4 regions of the Arthrobacter sp. efr-133-R2A-63 genome follow, and region 2 is predicted to be linked to each of the others. Evidence: riboswitches for the same ligand, from Rfam matches in the RefSeq annotation. Region 2 holds a riboswitch; each other region holds the start of a gene.
The links. Region 2 has a riboswitch for S-adenosylmethionine ahead of QRN45_RS14875 (DUF1737 domain-containing protein). Riboswitches for the same ligand answer to the same signal wherever they lie in the genome.
Positions count from the first base shown of each region.

Region 1: another riboswitch for S-adenosylmethionine. It lies ahead of QRN45_RS17435 (hypothetical protein); the one in region 2 lies ahead of QRN45_RS14875 (DUF1737 domain-containing protein).
Region 3: another riboswitch for S-adenosylmethionine. It lies ahead of metX (homoserine O-acetyltransferase MetX); the one in region 2 lies ahead of QRN45_RS14875 (DUF1737 domain-containing protein).
Region 4: another riboswitch for S-adenosylmethionine. It lies ahead of QRN45_RS02020 (aminotransferase class V-fold PLP-dependent enzyme); the one in region 2 lies ahead of QRN45_RS14875 (DUF1737 domain-containing protein).

Region 1 covers NZ_JARVRG010000031.1:47,211-51,769, forward strand. The annotation lists gene QRN45_RS17420 (matrixin family metalloprotease) at 1-530, opposite strand, end outside; gene QRN45_RS17425 (VIT1/CCC1 transporter family protein) at 634-1,812, opposite strand; gene QRN45_RS17430 (hypothetical protein) at 2,080-2,268, shown strand; gene QRN45_RS17435 (hypothetical protein) at 2,306-2,626, opposite strand; SAM riboswitch class IV at 2,641-2,760, opposite strand; gene QRN45_RS17440 (sodium:solute symporter family protein) at 2,846-4,378, opposite strand.
Region 2 covers NZ_JARVRG010000026.1:71,259-75,817, reverse strand. The annotation lists gene QRN45_RS14895 (cupin domain-containing protein) at 1-512, shown strand, start outside; gene ocd (ornithine cyclodeaminase) at 665-1,696, opposite strand; gene QRN45_RS14885 (Lrp/AsnC family transcriptional regulator) at 1,857-2,288, opposite strand; gene QRN45_RS14880 (hypothetical protein) at 2,344-2,703, shown strand; SAM riboswitch class IV at 2,818-2,930, shown strand; gene QRN45_RS14875 (DUF1737 domain-containing protein) at 2,941-3,198, shown strand; gene QRN45_RS14870 (rhodanese-like domain-containing protein) at 3,195-3,605, shown strand; gene QRN45_RS14865 (O-succinylhomoserine sulfhydrylase) at 3,606-4,559, shown strand, end outside.
Region 3 covers NZ_JARVRG010000024.1:53,718-58,276, forward strand. The annotation lists gene QRN45_RS12855 (CPBP family intramembrane glutamic endopeptidase) at 1-202, shown strand, start outside; gene QRN45_RS12860 (VOC family protein) at 324-962, opposite strand; gene QRN45_RS12865 (bifunctional o-acetylhomoserine/o-acetylserine sulfhydrylase) at 1,209-2,525, shown strand; SAM riboswitch class IV at 2,686-2,801, shown strand; gene metX (homoserine O-acetyltransferase MetX) at 2,815-3,936, shown strand; gene QRN45_RS12875 (hypothetical protein) at 3,955-4,347, opposite strand; gene QRN45_RS12880 (SGNH/GDSL hydrolase family protein) at 4,412-4,559, opposite strand, start outside.
Region 4 covers NZ_JARVRG010000004.1:303,309-307,867, forward strand. The annotation lists gene QRN45_RS02015 (class I SAM-dependent methyltransferase) at 1-691, opposite strand, end outside; gene QRN45_RS02020 (aminotransferase class V-fold PLP-dependent enzyme) at 742-2,166, opposite strand; SAM riboswitch class IV at 2,202-2,314, opposite strand; gene hisN (histidinol-phosphatase) at 2,474-3,286, opposite strand; gene rsgA (ribosome small subunit-dependent GTPase A) at 3,346-4,461, opposite strand; gene aroA (3-phosphoshikimate 1-carboxyvinyltransferase) at 4,464-4,559, opposite strand, start outside.

The sequences.
Region 1 (4,559 bases), on a different contig from region 2:
GTCCAGGAAATCAGCAGGGGAGCCCAACGATCTCCGTAGAGCGCGGGCTGGTATGGCTTGCGCTTCTCGGAGGGGATTTCCTTGCTGGTGCCGTCGTCAACGAAAGTCAGGCCCGTGGCGGCAGCGATCTTGGCGATCGCGTCGGCGATGAGCCCCTCGGATCCCGCCGGGGCAAGGGCTGCGTTGACCACATAGTGCAATGGCCGGCACGGGGAGTAACCCACGGGCGTGCCGTCGGCGTTGGTGGCCAGAAACTTGTAGGAACTGCTGGCCACGGCAGGTTTTGCAGGGGAGCCGAGCGGGTGCCCGGCTTCTTCCAGGCCAGGGGGCGGGGTATCCGGCGCCCGGGCGGCTTTTTGTGGCCCCTGCCCGGAGGCCGCCGGCCCGGGGCTGCTTGCCGTGGCCTGGACAGAAGGAGCCAGCTTGGGAAGGAGCCCTGTGAAGCCGGGATCGCCGCGAAGGAAGCCACTGACAAGCACGGCCACGGCAGCAACCGCCGCCACCACCATCAAGTTTCGGAACAGCGCCAGCGCGGTACTGGCGCGCTTGGGCCGCGGGCCGCCGTCGTACCCGTAGTTTGAATGCAAGTCTCCCCCAAATCCTTGATCCCGCCGCCCCGGCGGGCCGGCGCTGCTAACCGATGACAGCGCCGAAGACGAGGCCCAGCCCATACGTGGCCGCAGCCGCACCGAGTCCGATGGCGAGCTGCCGGAGACCACGGGTCAGCGGCGAGGTTCCGGACAGCAAGCCGACGACGGCGCCCGTCGACAGAAGCGCGATGCCCACCAGCGTACCGGCCACGGCAAGTGCCGAGAAGCCCGTCATGCCGAAGATGAACGGCAGGATGGGCACGATGGCGCCCGAAGCGAAGAAGCAGAAGCTCGAGATCGCGGCGCCCCATGCGGAGCCAACGGCCTCGTGCTCATTGACGGTTTCTTCCACTTCGGGGTGGAGCGAAAGGCTTGGATCGCAGTCGCAGCTGTAGAGGCCCATGCGCTCGGCGGCCCGGTGTTCGGCGGATTCGCGGGACATGCCCCTGGCTAGGTACACCAGCACCAGCTCATTGTGCTCGATGTCCAGGGCCGGGGCTGCGGTCAGCGTGGCCTGGGTGGGGCGGGTGGCCTTGAGGAGCTCGAGCTGGGAGCGGACAGAGACATACTCGCCCGCTCCCATGGACAGTGCGCCCGCCAGCAGTCCGGCGATGCCGCTGAACAGGACCACGGTTGCGGGAACTCCGGTGGCCGCCATGCCCATCACGAGGGAAAGGTTGCTGACCAGGCCATCGTTGGCGCCGAAGACGGCAGCGCGGAAGGTACCGGACAACCTGTTGCGGCCGCGGGTCGCCAGGCCGCGGACTACTTCTTCGTGGATCTGTTCGTCAGCCGCCATGGCGCGGGTTGCTGCCGGATCCTTCGCGTACGGCGAGCGTCCTTCAGCCCGTTGGGCGAGGGCCAGCACGAACACCGATCCGAAATTCCGGGCCAGGAAGCCGAGCATTTGGCTCCGAACGGAGGCCGCCTTCGGCATGCCGGCGTGTTGGCCGAGGAGCTTGAGCCAGTGTGCCTCATGGCGGCCCTCGGCCTCTGCGAGGGCCAAAAGGATATCGCGCTCCTCGCCGTCGCGTCGCTGAGCCAGTTGGCGGTACACGGCGGCTTCGGCACGTTCGTCGGCCAAGTACTGCCGCCAGCGCTTGATGTCCGACGACGACGGGGGAGTCTTGGGGGCTGCTGCGTCTTGGGAGGGACTGCTTGAGTCCTGCGGATTGTCTGGATGCGAGTTGTCTGAATGCGAGGGTTTTGTGCGGGGGTGCACCGGGACTCCTGGGTTGCTGGGGCGGGCTTCATCGCCTCATTGCAGCTCCACTTTATCGCCAATTTCCGCGGTTTTTCGGCTGGCAATCCTCACTGGACTTTTTAGGCGCGCCTCAAAAACCGGGAGGCTCGCCGGAGGCCTTGACCGCCGCAGGGGGCAGTGCTGGGATGGATGGACAGGGTCCACGAATTGGCGGGGTGGCGTTGGATCGGCTGCCTCACGTGCCTGTGCGATGGGCTCAGCGGCACGTCGAACGGAGGTTGCACCATGGACAGCACCGAGACCCACGCCCGCCACCCGGACCGTCCCACGGTCGAGGCCGATCCCGCCTATGACTACAGCGAAGACCTGGAGGTGGACGAGGACTGGGAGGAAGAATCCGAGGTCCTGGACGACGACGAACGGGTGGTCCCGCTCGACGCCGAGGAACACCGAGAGGCCGAAGAGATCGAATAGCGCCGACTCGCTGAACTTGGCCGCTAAAAAGCGCTTGCTAGAACGCGCTCAGGATGAAGTGCTTCTGCACGCCCGCACGGTGCCCGGTTGCCGCAACCGTGAGCGTAAGTTTCCGTGTGGCCGGGAACCAGCGGGCGGGCTGAACCGCTTTTGAGAGTGCTTCGGTGATGAGCCGCGGCTCATGATGCCAATAGCGTTCCAGGTTTCCGTCCACCACGAACGTGATGGAGCCTTGGGAGAGGTCGACGCCGGGAATCACCCGGACGAACTCGTCCACCCGACGGGGGCGGGGCAAGAAGAGGGCGCTGGACTGGATAGTGCGGTCGGCTGTGGCGGTGGCGCCGTTTTCGAAAGGCATGGCCTTCTCCTATGGAGTTGCTCTTGCCCGTTCGGTTGTCTCTGGTCCGAACCGGGCCGCTTCTTCATCCGAACCACCCGTGAACATGGGGTTGGCGTGTGGCAAGTCGGAGCTTGGCGCCACATCTCTTGAAGCTGTTCCTACTGTACATGCGACGGCGGCGCCGCACCTCTCGAAGGAGAAAGCGCGGCGCCGCCGTCGTACCTGGTTTTGTGAAACCTAGTGGGTGGCCACCGGGTGGGCCTCCAGCGGGAGTTCCTCCGCGGCCGTTCCGGCAACGCGGCGTTCCCAGGCTTCGCGGACGGCCGGCTCGGTGGGCGGCGTGAGGAGGGAGACCACGAAATAGACGGCGAACGAGGCGCCGAGGCCCCAGTAGATCGGATCGTTTGCGTAGACGCCGTCTTCGCTGGGGATGATTCCCGTGGCGTAGGCGATCAGCAAGGCAAGGGTCAGTACAGACCCGACTGCCATGGACCAGGCTGCGGCAATACCCGTGCCGCGCTTCCAGACCAAGCCGCCCAGGATGGCAACCAGCAGGCCACCTACCAGGATGTCGTAGGCGATGGTCAGGGCCACCACGACGTCTTGCGCCGCCATGGAGATCAACACTGCAACGATGCCCAGGCCAAGGACCCAGTAGCGGTTGGCCTTGACGTCATGCTCGGGATTTTCGGTGTCGTTGGTGTTGATCGTCTTGCCGAACCAGCTGGCCACGAACGGGACCACGTCGGCGCGGGCAACGGTGGCCGCGGCGATGAGGGCTCCGGACGCTGTGGACATCATGGCGGCGACTGCTGCGGCCATGACAAGGCCGCCGATGCCGATCGGCAGGATGTGCGTGGCTACCTCGGCGTAGACGACGTCCTTGCCAAGGGCCTTGACATCGATGTTCGGCAGGGCCACCCGGGCAGCCAGGCCGATCAGGGCGCCGGCCACGCCGTACAGGACGCAGTAGATGCCGGCGGTGGCGCCGCCCCATCGGGCCACCTTGGGGGTCTTGGCGGTGAAGACGCGCTGCCAGATGTCCTGGCCGATCAGCAGGCCAAGGGTGTAGACCACGAAGTACGTGATGATGGTCTGAGCCCCGATGCCGTCCAACTGGAAGAAGCTGGCGTCAACACGGGCACGGATGCCTTCGAAACCGCCTGCCGCGTTGAGGACGAACGGGAGCATGAGGAAGAAGATGCCCACGGTCTTGATGATGAACTGCACCTGGTCGGCGAGGGTGATGGACCACATGCCGCCGATGGTGGAGTAGACCAGGACGATGGCGCCGCCGACGGCGATGGCGAGCCAGCGCTCCCAGCCGAAGAGGACAACGAAGATGGTGGCGTAGGCGCCCGTGGACGTGGCGCACAGCATGAGGGTGTAGGCCAGCATGACGATGCCGGAGGTCTGCGTGGCACGCTGGCCGTAACGCAGGCTCAGCATCTGGGAAACCGTGTAGATCTTCAACCGCTGGATGGTGCCGGCGAACAGCAGGCTCAGGAGGAGGACACCCGAACCGATCGCGACCACCAGCCACATGCCGGAAACGCCGAACTTGTAGCCGAGGCCGACGCCGCCAACCGTCGATGCGCCACCGAGGACGACGGCGGCCATGGTACCGGTGTAGAGCATCGGACCGAGGCGGCGCCCTGCCACCAGGAAGTCGCTGTTGTTCTTGGTGCGCGACTTGCCCCACCAGCCGAAGGCCAGCATGGCGAGCAAATACACCACCACGATCGCAATATTGATGAACGAAGAGTCCACGGTTGGCTCCTGAAAGTGATGCGCAGAGCTCTGGGGGATTCCGACGCCGGTCCGCGGGGTTTCGTGCGGGGTTGCGGAAGGTCTCTGCGCTGGTGATTGGGGAGAGTAGTCTGTGATGTATGCCTCACAAACAACACTTGTTGCCTATGAGGATACGTAGTGATGCGAGTAACAGTCAAGA
Region 2 (4,559 bases):
AGGACTGGATCAAACGGCTGGACATGTCCCCCGCTCTCGTGGGCGGCTGGTTCGCGCCGGCGCTCGTGAGCAACGAGGACATCGCGGGATCGGCGCTGCCTCCGCGCTTCGGCGTCGATCATCCGCTCTACAGTTCCAACTGGTACTTGCTGCAATCAGGAGAAGTCCTCCAGTTGCACGCCCTGAAGCAGGACGAATTGTGGTTCTTCCACCTGGGGACGCCCATCAGGCTGCACGTCTTCTCCCGGGAGCTTGGACACCAGGACTTTGGCTATACCGAGACCGTGTTAGGGCCGGATCCGGAGGCAGGCGAGACGCTGCAAGGAGTTGCCCCGGGCTCCACCTGGTTCGGTGCCGAGTTGGCCGGTCCAGGGTTCGCCTTGGTCAGCTGCAGCGTCTCACCCGGATACGAGAGGTCTGACTCCGCGAAACCAACGGCACGGGACATCGAGTCGCTCGTCATGAGGTTCCCCGGGCATGCTGAGCTGATCCTGCGACTGGCGGCGGAATAGCCCGGGCTGCCGGGCTGGCAGTCTGGCCGGGAAAAACGTCTGGTGCGCCGGTTCTGGGGCCGGCGCACCAGGCTTCTCCCTCCCCAACTGACTCGCAGTTGTTGTCGTTTAGAGCGCCCTAAACGACAACAAATGCGAGTCAGTTGGGCTTCTCAGGATCCGACCGGAGAGAGCGCGCGCACCAAGCCGAAGAGGTCCTTGGGGTCGTCGGGGTTCGCGACGAGGTCGATCTCCTCGAAGAATTCCGAACCCTCGACGGCGTCGCGGAGATACCGCAAGGCGGAAAAGTCCTCGATCGCGAAGCCCACGGAATCGAATACCGTGATCTGGTGCCTGGAGGTCCGGCCCGGCGCATGACCGCCAAGGACTTGCCAGAACTCGGTGACGGGAAAATCGGCGGACATTTGCTGGATCTCGCCTTCAATCCGCGTCTGGGGATCGTATTCCACAAAGACGTCGCCGAGGTCCAGGATGGCAGCGTCGAGTTCGGTCTTTCCTGGGCAATCGCCGCCGATCGCGTTGATGTGAACGCCCGGAGAAACCTGGTCTGCAGTCAGGATGGTGGCGTTGGCCTTGTCCGCGGTGCACGTGGTGATGACGTCGGCGTCTTCCACTGCGTGGGCCGCCGAGCCCGCGATGGTGATGTCGAAGCCGAGGGGAGCCATGTTCCTGACGAACTTCTCCATCGCAGCCGGATCAGTGTCCCAGATCCTGACAGTGTTGATGCCCAGGGCTGCCCGGAAGGCCAGCGCTTGGAACTCCGACTGGGTTCCGGTTCCGATCATCGCCATGACCCGTGCATCGGGGCGCGCAAGTTTCTTGGCGACCATGCCGGACGTGGCCGCCGTCCGCAGCGCCGTCAGCACTGTCATCTCCGCGAGGAACGTCGGGTAGCCGTTATGGACATCGGACAGGACACCGAAGGCTGTCACAGTCTGGAAGCCGCGCGCTGGATTCGAAGGGTGTCCATTGACGTACTTGAAGCCGTATGTTTCCTGGTCACTGGTGGGCATCAGCTCGATGACGCCAAACGCGGTGTGACTCGCCACCCGCGGGGTCTTGTCAAAAGATTCCCATCGCCGGAAGTCGTCTTCCAAGTACTGAATCATCTCCGAAATGATGGTTTCCGGGCCTCGCCCGGCCGTCCAGCGGACCATATTGCGGACATCGACAAAGCGCGTCATGTGCGCTCCTTTCCCTCATGAGCATTGTTGCTATGAGGCTACGGAGCGGCGATATGCATCCGCAATTGCCAAAGTATGTACTTTTCATTGAAAAAATGCACAAAATGACGAGTCCTTTCGAACATAATGCTCATGAGGTTTGTCGCCGCCAAGCAACCGGCTACCGCAGGACGGAGCTGAGCAGCAGGCTTGTCTCGCTATTGACGATCCCCTCGATCCCGCGGATCCTGCCCAGCACTTGGTCAAAGTCGCTGAGGCTTTCCGTGCGCAGCTCAGCCACGAGGTCCCAGCCGCCATTCGTGGTGTGCAGTGCCCAAATCTCGGGGAGCCCCCTCAGCTGGCGAATGACCCTGTCGGCCGACCTTCCTTCCACGGCAATGAGCGCAATAGCCCGGATCGCAAGTGGATCGACTTCGTCGCGCACCCTCGCGGTGAAGCCAACGATCGTTCCGGAGGAGACCAGGCGCTCGAGCCGGCTGTTCACGGTGGCCCTGGCGACGCCCAGCTGGCGCGCGAGGCTCGCGACAGATGCCCGGCCGTCCTCCCTGAGGGCGGAGAGGAGCTGGCGGTCAAGGTCGGTGAGTGCTGCCATAAAGATAAACGTATCGCCCATTCCCCAAGTGGGCCTGAGTCCGTAGGGTATCGACATGAGCATCTACATCAGCCCCGACTCTGCTGCGTGGTCGCTGACGGCCATGGCAACCGGTGCGTCAGCGGGATCAATCGATGATGCGAACGGCATGTCCAACTTGATAAAGGAAATCTACGAGACAGAAGGTTTCGAAGCGCTGTCTGGCGTGGTTTTTGCCCTGGCTCATCACAACAGCCTCTCGCTGCACGCACTCGCCACGGCCACCGGGATATCCGTGCACGAGTTGCTGGAAATCCGGAAGCATCAAGGTTCCACGTTTCATCACTCCCCCACAGGAGTAGCATCGCGCTTTGATGCCGTTTCACCCCGGGTCCAGGCAAGCCTGGACCCGCTGCCTACAGAAACCGAAGCCTAGGGTCCGCGCCAGCGTGGCCCCACCCGCCGGCTCCCCACCGGCCGCCCCCCGGTTACGGAACATGACGACGGCCGGTGATGCGGGCCGCCGTCGTGGGTGTTATTTTTCTTCTTGAGTAATGAGCACCAGCGCGAAGCCCTGACTTGCTGGTCGGCAACCCTCTCTCCGGCGGGGTGCCTCAGGTGACTACTCGGCGTATCGACACTTTCGAACTGCAAGCGTGACTGAGGAGCACCAATGCCTGAACCCACCGAGGAAAAACTCTCCTACCGTCTCATCACGGGCCCTGACACCAAGGAATTCTGCGAGCGGATCTCCACCGCCCTCGCAGAGGGATACGTGTTGCACGGCAGCCCGGCCGCGACTTTCAACGGCAAGGACGTGATTGTGGCACAAGCCATCGTCCTGCCCGCGGCGATCGCGAGCGCGGATGCCGCCGTCGCCAATGCGGTGGATCAGCTTGATGAAGAGTTCGACGGCGAGGGCCACGCATGAGCTACGCAGGCGACCTCAGCCCGCACGACGCCTGGGCCAAGCTCGAGCAGGGCGCCATCTTGGTGGACGTCCGCACCGAAGGCGAGTGGGCACACATCGGGATCCCGGACACCAAAGCCACCGAAAACGATCCCTTGTTCATCCAGTGGAACCTGGCCGGCGGCATCCCCAACACCCGCTTCATCGAACAGCTGACACAACAGGCTCCCGAGGGGGACGGCACGGAACTCGTCTTCCTCTGCCGCTCCGGCCAGCGCTCCATCGCGGCCGCGATCGCCGCAACCCAGGCCGGATACACCGCCTACAACGTCCTCGAGGGCTTTGAGGGCGAACCGGACCGCTACGGCGAGCGAACCGTGAATGGCTGGAAAAACCGTGGACTTCCGACGAACCTGGGGAATATCTAAGTGACTTTCAATCCTGACGCCGCCAGCTGGAGCCCTGACACCCAGGCAGTCCGCGGCGGTCTTGACCGTACCAACTTCCAGGAAACGTCCGAAGCCGTCTTCTTGAACTCCGGTTTCGTCTACCAGTCCGCCGCGGCTGCCGAGCGTGCCTTCACAGGCGAGGACGAACGCTTCGTCTACTCCCGTTACGGCAACCCTTCGGTCGCCACCTTCCAGGAGCGCCTCCGCCTGCTTGAGGGCACCGAAGCGTGCTTCGCGACGGCGTCGGGCATGTCAGCTGTCTTCACCGCCCTCGGTGCGTTGCTGGCGGCTGGTGACCGCGTGGTTGCCGCCCGCTCGCTCTTCGGTTCCTGCTTCGTGATCCTCAACGAGATCCTGCCGCGCTGGGGGGTCGAGACCGTCTTCGTCGACGGGCCGGACCTCGACCAATGGCGTGCCGCGTTGTCCGAGCCGACAACGGCGGTGTTCTTCGAGTCGCCGTCGAACCCCATGCAGGAAATCGTGGACATTGCCGCGGTGAGCGAGCTTGCCCACGCGGCGGGCGCCACGGTCGTCGTCGACAACGTCTTCGCCACCCCCTTGCTGCAGCGCTGCGGCGATCTCGGCGCAGACGTGATTGTCTACTCCGGCACCAAGCACATCGACGGCCAAGGACGGGTCCTGGGCGGCGCGATCCTGGGCACCAAGGAGTTCATCGACGGGCCGGTCAAGCAACTCATGCGGCACACCGGGCCGTCCCTTTCCGCGTTCAACGCCTGGGTCCTGACCAAAGGCCTGGAGACGATGGCCCTGCGGGTCAACCACTCCTCGGCATCTGCGTTGCGGATCGCCGAATGGCTTGAGGCACAACCGGCCATCAGCTGGGTCAAGTACCCGCTGCTGAAGTCGCACCCGCAGCACGAGCTCGCCGCGAAGCAAATGAAGGCCGGCGGAACGGTGCTCACTTTCGAGCTG
Region 3 (4,559 bases), on a different contig from region 2:
GCTCAGCGCGCTCCTGCGCGGCAGCTACCACCTGTACCAAGGCTTCGGGCCGTTCATCGGCAACGCCGTCATGGGCCTCGTGTTCGGATGGATCTACACCAGGACCAAACGGGTCATGCCGCTCGTGGTGGCCCACGCGCTCCTGGACATCGTGGCGTTCGTCGGCTTCAGCGTCTTCGGCAAGGCCATTGGCCTGGGCTAGCGCGCGTTAAAAGGTTTCGGCCGCCATTGCTGGGTGACGTCATTGGCACCCGCACATGGCGGCCGAAGCTTTTCCGGGCTTCCTTGCCCGTTGATCCGTCAGATCGTGACGGGATGGTCCGTCAGATCGTGACGGCTCCGTTGGCGGTTTCGAACGTTACTGACATGATTCCCGGCGTCCCGTGCGGAGCCATCCATTGGACTGCGACGTCCTCGAGGGGCTTTTCCACGGGTTCACCAAGCCACTCGGTGACGCGCTCCGCGGAGCCGGCAATGGTGAGGCTGGACATCTTGACGTCGCTTGGGTAAACGAGCGACGGGTGAAGTGCGGGGTCGCCCTCCCAGCGGAGCAGGTAGGGAACCTGGGGATCGGCGATGAGTCCCAGGATGCCGATCTGCGACCAGACGAGTTCCCGGCCATCCGGGAACTTGCGGTTGCCTGGGACGGCGGCGCGTCCGAGCCGCTGCTCGAACGGGCTCAGGTCGTCCACAGCGACGCACCAGCCCATCCACCCACCTCCTGCGGCGGAGCGTGCACGGACAGCTTGTCCAAAAGGTGCCTTGTCGGAGGCCGGGTGGTCCAGGACCTCGACAACTTCCAGGTATTTGTGGTCAGCAAGGGGAATGATCATGTTCCGGGTACCAAAGCGCGGATGCACTCCGCCCCGGACCGCGTCCACTCCCAATGCTGCGGAAATCCGCTCGGTGGTGGCCAACAGGCCATCTCGTTCACAAGCGTAAGAGACGTGATCCATGCGCATGGCTTCATCTTGGCACTTTGTGATGGAGCTCTCAGCTAAGTCAAGCCTAACCAAGGTGGGATGTATCGAAAAGGCCGCTCAGGGTCACTTCAGGACGCGCCGGGACAGAAAACTTCTGCGTTCGTCACAAAGCTTCCGGAGCCCGCAATACCCTCCCTAGACTGACGGCAACCGCTCGCCGGCATGCTGAACCCTTCAGCCCGGCAGGCTGACGCACGGCAAGAGCCCAGACAACCAGGAGTCCGCATGTCCCAAGGATGGTCATTCGAAACGCGCCAAATCCACGCCGGCCAGGAGCCGGACGCCGCCACCGGCGCCCGCGCCCTCCCCATCTACCAGACCACCTCGTTCGTCTTTCCCAGCGCGGAAAGCGCGGCCAACCGCTTTGCACTGGCCGAACTGGCGCCCATCTACACCCGGATCGGCAACCCCACGCAGGATGCCGTGGAGCAGCGCATAGCGAGCTTGGAGGGTGGCTTGGCTGCGCTCCTGCTGAGCTCCGGCCAGGCCGCGGAAACCTTCGCCATCCTCAACGTGGCCGAGGCCGGTGACCACGTGGTCGCCAGCCCGAGCCTCTACGGCGGCACGTACAACCTGCTGGCCCATACACTGAAGAAATTCGGCATCTCGGTCACCTTCGTCGAGGATCCGGACAACCTGGACCACTGGCGGGACGCGGTGCAGCCAAACACCAAGCTGTTCTTCGCCGAAGTCGTCTCCAACCCCCGGCAGGACGTCTTGGACATCGAGGGTGTCTCCCGCATCGCGCACGAGGCGGGAGTCCCGCTCGTCGTGGACAACACCCTCGCCACGCCCTACCTGATCCGGCCCATCGAGTGGGGAGCGGACATTGTGGTGCATTCGGCCACCAAGTACCTGGGCGGGCACGGCTCCGCCATTGCCGGTGTCATCGTGGACTCCGGCAACTTCGATTTCGGCAAGGACCCTGAGCGGTTCCCCGGCTTCAACACCCCGGACCCCAGCTACAACGGCCTGGTCTATGCCCGCGACCTCGGCAAGGACGGGGCCCTCGGCGCGAACCTCTCCTACATCCTCAAAGCCCGGGTCCAGCTCCTGCGCGACCTCGGCTCGGCGGTTTCCCCGTTCAACGCTTTCCTGATCTCCCAGGGAATCGAAACCCTCAGCCTGCGGGTGGAGCGCCACGTGGACAACGCCACCAAGGTGGCGCAATGGCTCGAAGGGCGCGACGACGTCGAATCGGTGGCGTACGCGGGGCTGCCTTCCAGCCCGTGGTTCGAACGGGGCCGGAAGTACGGCCCCAGGGGCACCGGCGCCGTGGTGTCCTTCACCATCAACGGCGGGGTCGAGGCGGGCAAGCGCTTCGTGGACGCCCTGGAACTGCATTCGCACGTGGCCAACATCGGCGACGTCCGGTCCTTGGTCATCCACCCGGCGTCGACGACGCACAGCCAGCTGACGCCGGAACAGCAGGCCGTTGCGGGAGTGACCCCTGGCCTGGTGCGGCTGTCCGTCGGAATCGAGCACATCGACGACATCCTCGCGGACCTCGAGTCGGGATTCCGGGCAGCCAAGAGCGCCTAGCACGGGCCCGGAGGGCGTACGAGGCTGGCCGGCGACGCAAGATGAATCTTCGCCGGCCAGCCTTCCCAGCCACCCCTTCGTGAACAAAACGCGGCCAAGTGTCACAAAGATGTCATAATCTTCGTCAGAAGGGGTCCGGTTTTCCTAGACTCTTCCTATAGGTCATGAGTGCCAGCGACAGCCCCGGCTTGCTGGCCGGCAACCCTCCATTCGCGGTGGGGTGCCCCGGGTGAAGACCTGGCCCTTCGCTGTGTTGGCGGCGGGCAAGCGCGATGTGAGGTGTCAACGAATGACAATTGCTGCAACAGCCATACCCCTTTCCGGTACCCAGGACGGAACCCTCAAGTATGTTTCCGTGGGCGGACTCGAGCTGGAGGCCGGAGGTTCCCTCCCGGACGTCGTCCTTGCGTACGAGACGTGGGGGCGGCTCAACGCAGACGCTTCCAACGCTGTCCTGGTGGAACATGCATTGACCGGCAGCACCCATGTGGCCCGTGGCGAAAGCGACGAAGACGGCTGGTGGGAGCAGCTTGTGGGTCCCGGCGCCACCATCGACACGGACCGCTACTTCGTGGTCTCCGTCAACATTGTGGGGGGCTGCTACGGCAGCACGGGGCCGTCGTCGAGCGCTCCTGACGGCAAGCCGTGGGGCTCCCGCTTCCCGCTCGTGACCCTGCGGGACAGCACGGTGGCCGAGGCCAGGCTGGCTGACGCCTTGGGGATCCACAGCTGGCACACCGTCGTGGGCGGGTCCATGGGCGGTGCCCGTGCACTGGAATGGGCCGTCGGCTATCCGGACCGCGTCAAGCGATGCGCCGTGATCTCCATCGGGGCGTACAGCACCGCCGAGCAGATCGCGTTCGCACAGGCCCAGACGCTCGCCATCCGGCAGGACGCCGACTTCAACGGCGGAGACTACTACGGACAGGCCGCCCCCGAAGCGGGTCTGGCCCTTGCCCGGCGGATTGCCCACATCACCTATCGCTCGGCAGACGAGCTGGACTTCCGCTTCGGCCGGAACGCCCAGGGCGGCGAGGCACCCCTCCAGGCTGCCGCGTTGGGGGACCGGGGCCGCTACCAGGTGGAGAGCTACCTGGACCACCAGGGGAGCAAGCTGGTCCAGCGCTTCGACGCCAATAGCTACATCGCCATTACCGAAGCGCTCATGAGCCACGACATCACGCGCGGCCGGGGCTCGTTGGAGGATGCGTTGTCCGTGGCCACGGCGACGTTCTTCGTGGCCTCGGTGGACTCGGACCGGCTCTATTTCCCGGAGCAATCCCGCGAGCTTGCCAAGGCCTTGCCCGGAGAGGTCCCGGTTCATGTCATCGAGGCGCCGATCGGGCACGACGGTTTCCTCACCGAGATCGGCCAGCTCGGCCCCCAACTGCGCGAGGCATTCTTCGGCTAGCGCGCCTCTTCGGCTGAATCAGCCGTTCATGATCTCCTGGCGGAGCTTCATGTAATCCTCCATGGCGATTTTCCCGTCGCTGTACTCCTGGTCCAGCTCGGCCAGTTTCCGTGCACGGTAGCCTTGGGGCGCGCTGTTCGGCTGGGGAGCGCCGCTCGCTTGCGGAGTAGCCCACGACGGCGGAACGGCCTGCCGCGCGGGCGTCGCCATCGGGGGTTGCGGCTCAGCCGGGATGACCACCGGGGGTTGCTCCGGGTATCCGACGGGGTTGTGCTGCGGAGGATAGGGCTGCCCGGGGTAATTCTGCGGAGGGAAGTCCTGGATCCTGCGCTGGCGCGACCGGTTGTACATGCGGATCCCCATGGGAATCAGCCAAGAGCAGACGATGATCCAGAAGATCAGATTGTTCACGGCGGAGGCCTCCCTGTCTTTCACCAGCTTAGCCCCGCTCCCTGTGACTAACCTCGCGGTTCGTTCAGCTCCCGGGCAGGAAGGTGTCAGCAGGACCGAAGACGGGTCCCGGCGTCGGGCGTTTCGGCAGGATCCCGTCACCGGAGGAGCGGTGCCTGATCCGGCGGATGACCCACGGGACAAAATATTCGCGTGCCCAGACGAGGTCGCCA
Region 4 (4,559 bases), on a different contig from region 2:
ACCACCGGAGATTGCCCATGACCTTCGCCCGGGTGGCATCGTTCGCCCTGAGATAATAGCTGCGCGACTTCACGAGTTCGAGGATGTCTGCCGGAGCCAAGGGATCCTCCCAGCGCGTGACGTGGTTTTCGAGGCCGGTGAACTCGGGGCCCACCACAGGCCGGAAGTCCGGTTTGTGGACATCGCCGGCATGCATGATGCGGGACAGGCGATGGACCCAGGGCACCGAAGTGTCCAATTGGTTCCAGATCAAGCCGATGACGCCGTGGGGTCGGAGGATCCGGGCGATCTCAGTGCTCGCGGCGAGCGGATCGCACCAGTGCCAGGCTTGGGCAACGCTGACGACGTCGAATGCTGAGTCCGCCAGCCCGGTTGCCTCTGCCGTGCCCTCCAGGGCGATCACCTGTGGATACGCTGTGCGCAGCTGGGTGAGCATGTCCGTGGAGGGGTCCACTGCCGACACTGCCAGCCCCCGCTCGACGAGCAGCGAGGTGAACTTTCCGGTGCCTGCGCCGATGTCTGCCGCGTCCCGAGCCCCCTCCGGCAGCAGCCAGTCAGCTGAGTCCGCCGGGTAGCCCGGCCGGACCCGCTCATAGTGTTCTCCGCCGTCCTGGAAACTCCGACCGAGTTCGAGTCGGCGTTCCTGATAAAGCTTGGGGCCGGCTGAGGTGCCTTTGGGTCGCGGGGCCACGCGGGGACTCCTTCGTAGGACAGGAAAAATACCCTACGAATCTATCGCAATCAGTCGGTGCTGCAGGGTGCGGCGCCTGCGGTCCCGGGAGTATTGGGAGCCCACTCCGGGTAGCTGCGGTGATCGTTCGCGGGCACCCAACGGCCGGCATCCACCACGTAGTCCCAGCCGAGGCCGTTGCTTTTGAGGGCCTGGATGCCCGCGATGAGCCGGGTGGCGTCTTCCAAACGCGACCCCACGCCGAAGCTGGCTCGCAGCGATCCGGAGGGAAGGCCAAGGCGCTTGAGCAGGGGGTGGGCGCAAAAGCGTCCGTCCCGCAGGCCGATGCCGTGCTCGGCCGCGAGATAGGCCGCGACGAGTCCGGCGTCGTAGCCCTGGAGCGAGAAGTTCACGACGCCGATCGTGTCCTGGGGATCCGTGTCGCTGAAGATCTGGTGCACGGTCACGCCGTCGATTTGCTTGAGGCCCTCGACCAGGTGCGAGCGGATGGCGGCCTCGTGGGCGTGCCATTCTTCGTGGTCGAGGCTGGCAATGACCTGTGTGGCCCGGGCCAGGGTGGCCGCGCCGAGCACGTTCGGAGAGCCCCCTTCGTGCCTTGCCGGCCCCGTGGCCCAGCTGACGGAATCAAGGCGTGCCTCGCGGACGGCGCCGCCTCCTGCCAGGTGCGGTGTGCCGGCGTCGAGCCAGTCGGGGCGCCCCACCAGGACGCCGGCACCGAACGGTGCATAGAGCTTGTGCCCCGAGAAGACCAGGTAGTCCACCTCCGCGGCGGCGATATCGATCCGGCGATGAGGGGCGAGTTGCGCCGCGTCCACCACGATCCGCGCCCCGAATTCGTGGGCCAAGGCTGCGAGGTCCTTGATGGGCAGGATCTCGCCGGTCACGTTCGACGCGCCGGTGACCGCCAGAAGGCTGACGCCACCCTGGGAGAGTGCCGTGCGGACAGCGGCAACAGTCTCGGACAATGTTCCGGCGGCAACGATGCTGCGATGGGGGACACCTTGCCATGGGAGCAGATTGGCGTGGTGCTCGATGTCCAGGTACAGGACTTCGCCGGTATGCCTTCCGTCCTCAACCGGCAAGCAACCCGCCAGCAGGTTGAGGGAATCGGTGGTGTTGCGCGTGAAAATGACGGAATCGTCCGGCCTGCCGCCAACGAAGTCACGGACGATGTTACGGGCGTTCTCGTAGACCGAGGTGCTGATTTGCGAGGCATAGCCGGCGCCGCGGTGGACGCTCGCATAGTACGGCAGGATTTCGTTGAGGTATGCGGAGACCACGGTCAGTGCAGGCGCGGAAGCGCCGTAGTCGAGGTTTGCGTAGCGGATCTGGCCGCCCTGGATCAAGGGCGCCTGCAGCTCCGCTCCAGTGACGGCGGCCAATGGGCGCGATGCCGGAGTCCGGGACTCACCGTGCCGCTGCGCAGGATCATGGTGCTGCGAAAGAGCCGTGGAAGAAATTGTGGCTGTGCTCATGGGACCTCACTCAAGAGGGACCCCTGCGTGCAGGGGGTCCGCGCTTGCCGCATCCGTTCCGGACCGGCCCGGTCGTCACCCGGGGCACCCCGCCGCGATGGAGGGTTGCCGGCCAGCAAACCGGGGTTTCGCGCTGGCACTCGTGACCTGTAAAGAGAGTAGGACACCGGCAAGGCCGGTTCCAATGTGACCGCGATTGTTAAGCGGATTGTTACACCGCCCGAAAAATGTGCCTTCCGCCGAAGAAAAAGCAGCGGACGCCCCGGAAAGGGGGCGTCCGCCGTCGTTTGTTCAGTGAATGGGCGGATTAGAGGAGGTCGTCGAGTTCGGGGTTGAGCCTCTTGAGGACCTCGGAGTGCAGGATCGAGTTAGTGGCGACGGCGTTTCCGCCGAAGGGGCCATCCGCGCCATCCAGGGACGTGAAGCGTCCGCCGGCCTCGGTCACGATCGGCACCAAGGCGGCCATGTCGTAGACCTGGAGTTCCGGTTCGGCGGCGATGTCCACGGCGCCCTCGGCCACGAGGCAGTAGGACCAGAAATCCCCGTACGCACGGCTGCGCCAGACATCGTTCTCGAGGCCCAGGAAGTTGTCCAGCTTCCCGTGCTGCTTCCACTCGGAAAGCTCGGAGTAGGAGAGCGAGGCGTCTTCGAGCCGGGACACGTTGGAAACTTTCAAGCGGGTGGCCGCGGCCAGCGACCGGCCCATGTAGGCGCCCGAGCCCTTGGCCGCCCACCAACGCTTGCCGAGCGCCGGAGCGCTCACGAGCCCCACCACTACCTCGCCCTCGTCCACGAGGGCGATCAGCGTTGCCCAGACGGGTACGCCACGCACGAAGTTCTTGGTCCCGTCGATGGGATCGATGATCCAACGCCTCGAGCCGTGGCCCGTGCTGCCGAATTCCTCCCCGAGGACGGCGTCACGGGGGCGGGAACGGGAAAGCTGCCCGCGGATCGCTTCCTCGGCGGCTTTGTCGGCATCGGTGACGGGGCTCAGGTCGGGTTTGGTCTCCACCTGAAGGTCCAGCGCCTTGAACCGCTCCATTGTCAGGGAATCGACGGAGTCGGCCAGGACATGTGCCAGCCGCAGGTCGTCGTTGTAGCTCGAATCGGGTTGGGTCATGGTTCCAAACTACCGTCTCTTCGCCGGTGAGCCGGGGAGGTAGGACGGCAGCGGCGCAGTTAGTTGACTGTACCCAGTTCCTTGGTTTCCTGTGCTTCCATGCGCGGGTCCGCGCCGAGGAGCCGGCGCAACGATGCCAAACGGGCCGGGCCCGACTCGCCAGCGTGGCCATCGGCGACCCACGAATCCAGGCCGCACCGAACAGCGTTGGCATCGTGCTTGCAGCCCCGCTCGCACATTTCGGTCCCGGGTTCGAGGTCCGGGAAGGCATGCAGGATGCGGTCCGGGTTCACGTGGGCGAGGCCGAAGGAACGGATGCCGGGCGTATCGATGATCCAGCTTCCGCCGGGGGCGTCGCTGAGCTTCAGGGCAAGGGCAGACGACGAGGTGTGCCGTCCGCGCCCCGTCACCGCGTTGACCCCGCCGGTGGCGCGCTCGGCACCGGTCAGGGCATTCACCATGGTGGATTTCCCGACGCCGGAATGGCCCAGGAGCACGGTGACCTTGCCGTCGAGGTAGTCCCGCAGCTGGCCGACGGCGTCACTGTCGAGGCGTGCCGACAAACCGTCGTCCGAACGGGCGTCGATGCCGGAGGCGCCTGCGTCGGCCGTCCGGCTGATGATGATGGGAAAGCCAAGGCTCACGTAGTTGGCGAGCAGTTCCGTCGGATCCTTGACATCCGCTTTGGTGACGAGCAGCAGCGGCTCGATTCCGGCGTCGTACGCTGCCACGAGGGCACGGTCGATGAATCCGGTACGGGGTTCCGGGTTGGCGGCCGCCACCACCACCACGAGCTGGTCGGCGTTGGCGACGACGGCGCGTTCGATCGGATCGGTGTCGTCGGCACTTCGACGCAGGAGTGTCTTGCGCACCTCGACCCGCACGAGGCGGGCGAGGGTGTCCGGGGCTCCTGAAACGTCGCCGACGAGGGCGACGAAATCCCCTGGGACCACGGGGGAGCGCCTCAGTTCCCGGGCACGGGCCGCAATGACAATGCGCTCGTTGTCCGAGCTTTCATCCACGATCGCGGTGTAGCGGCCGCGGTCGACGGTGACGATGCGCCCGATCACGGCGTCGTCGTGGCTGGGGCGGTCCTTCGTGCGGGGGCGTGTGCCCTTCTTGTTGGGGCGGATCCGGACGTCGGACTCATCCCAGGAGCGTGCGTCGCGGGCCATCGTCAGTTGCTTGTCTCCGTTGAACCGGTGTCCGCGGCCGCTGGCCCTGCACTGAGCATCGACGTCCAGATCTGCGGGAATTCGGGCATGGTCTTGGA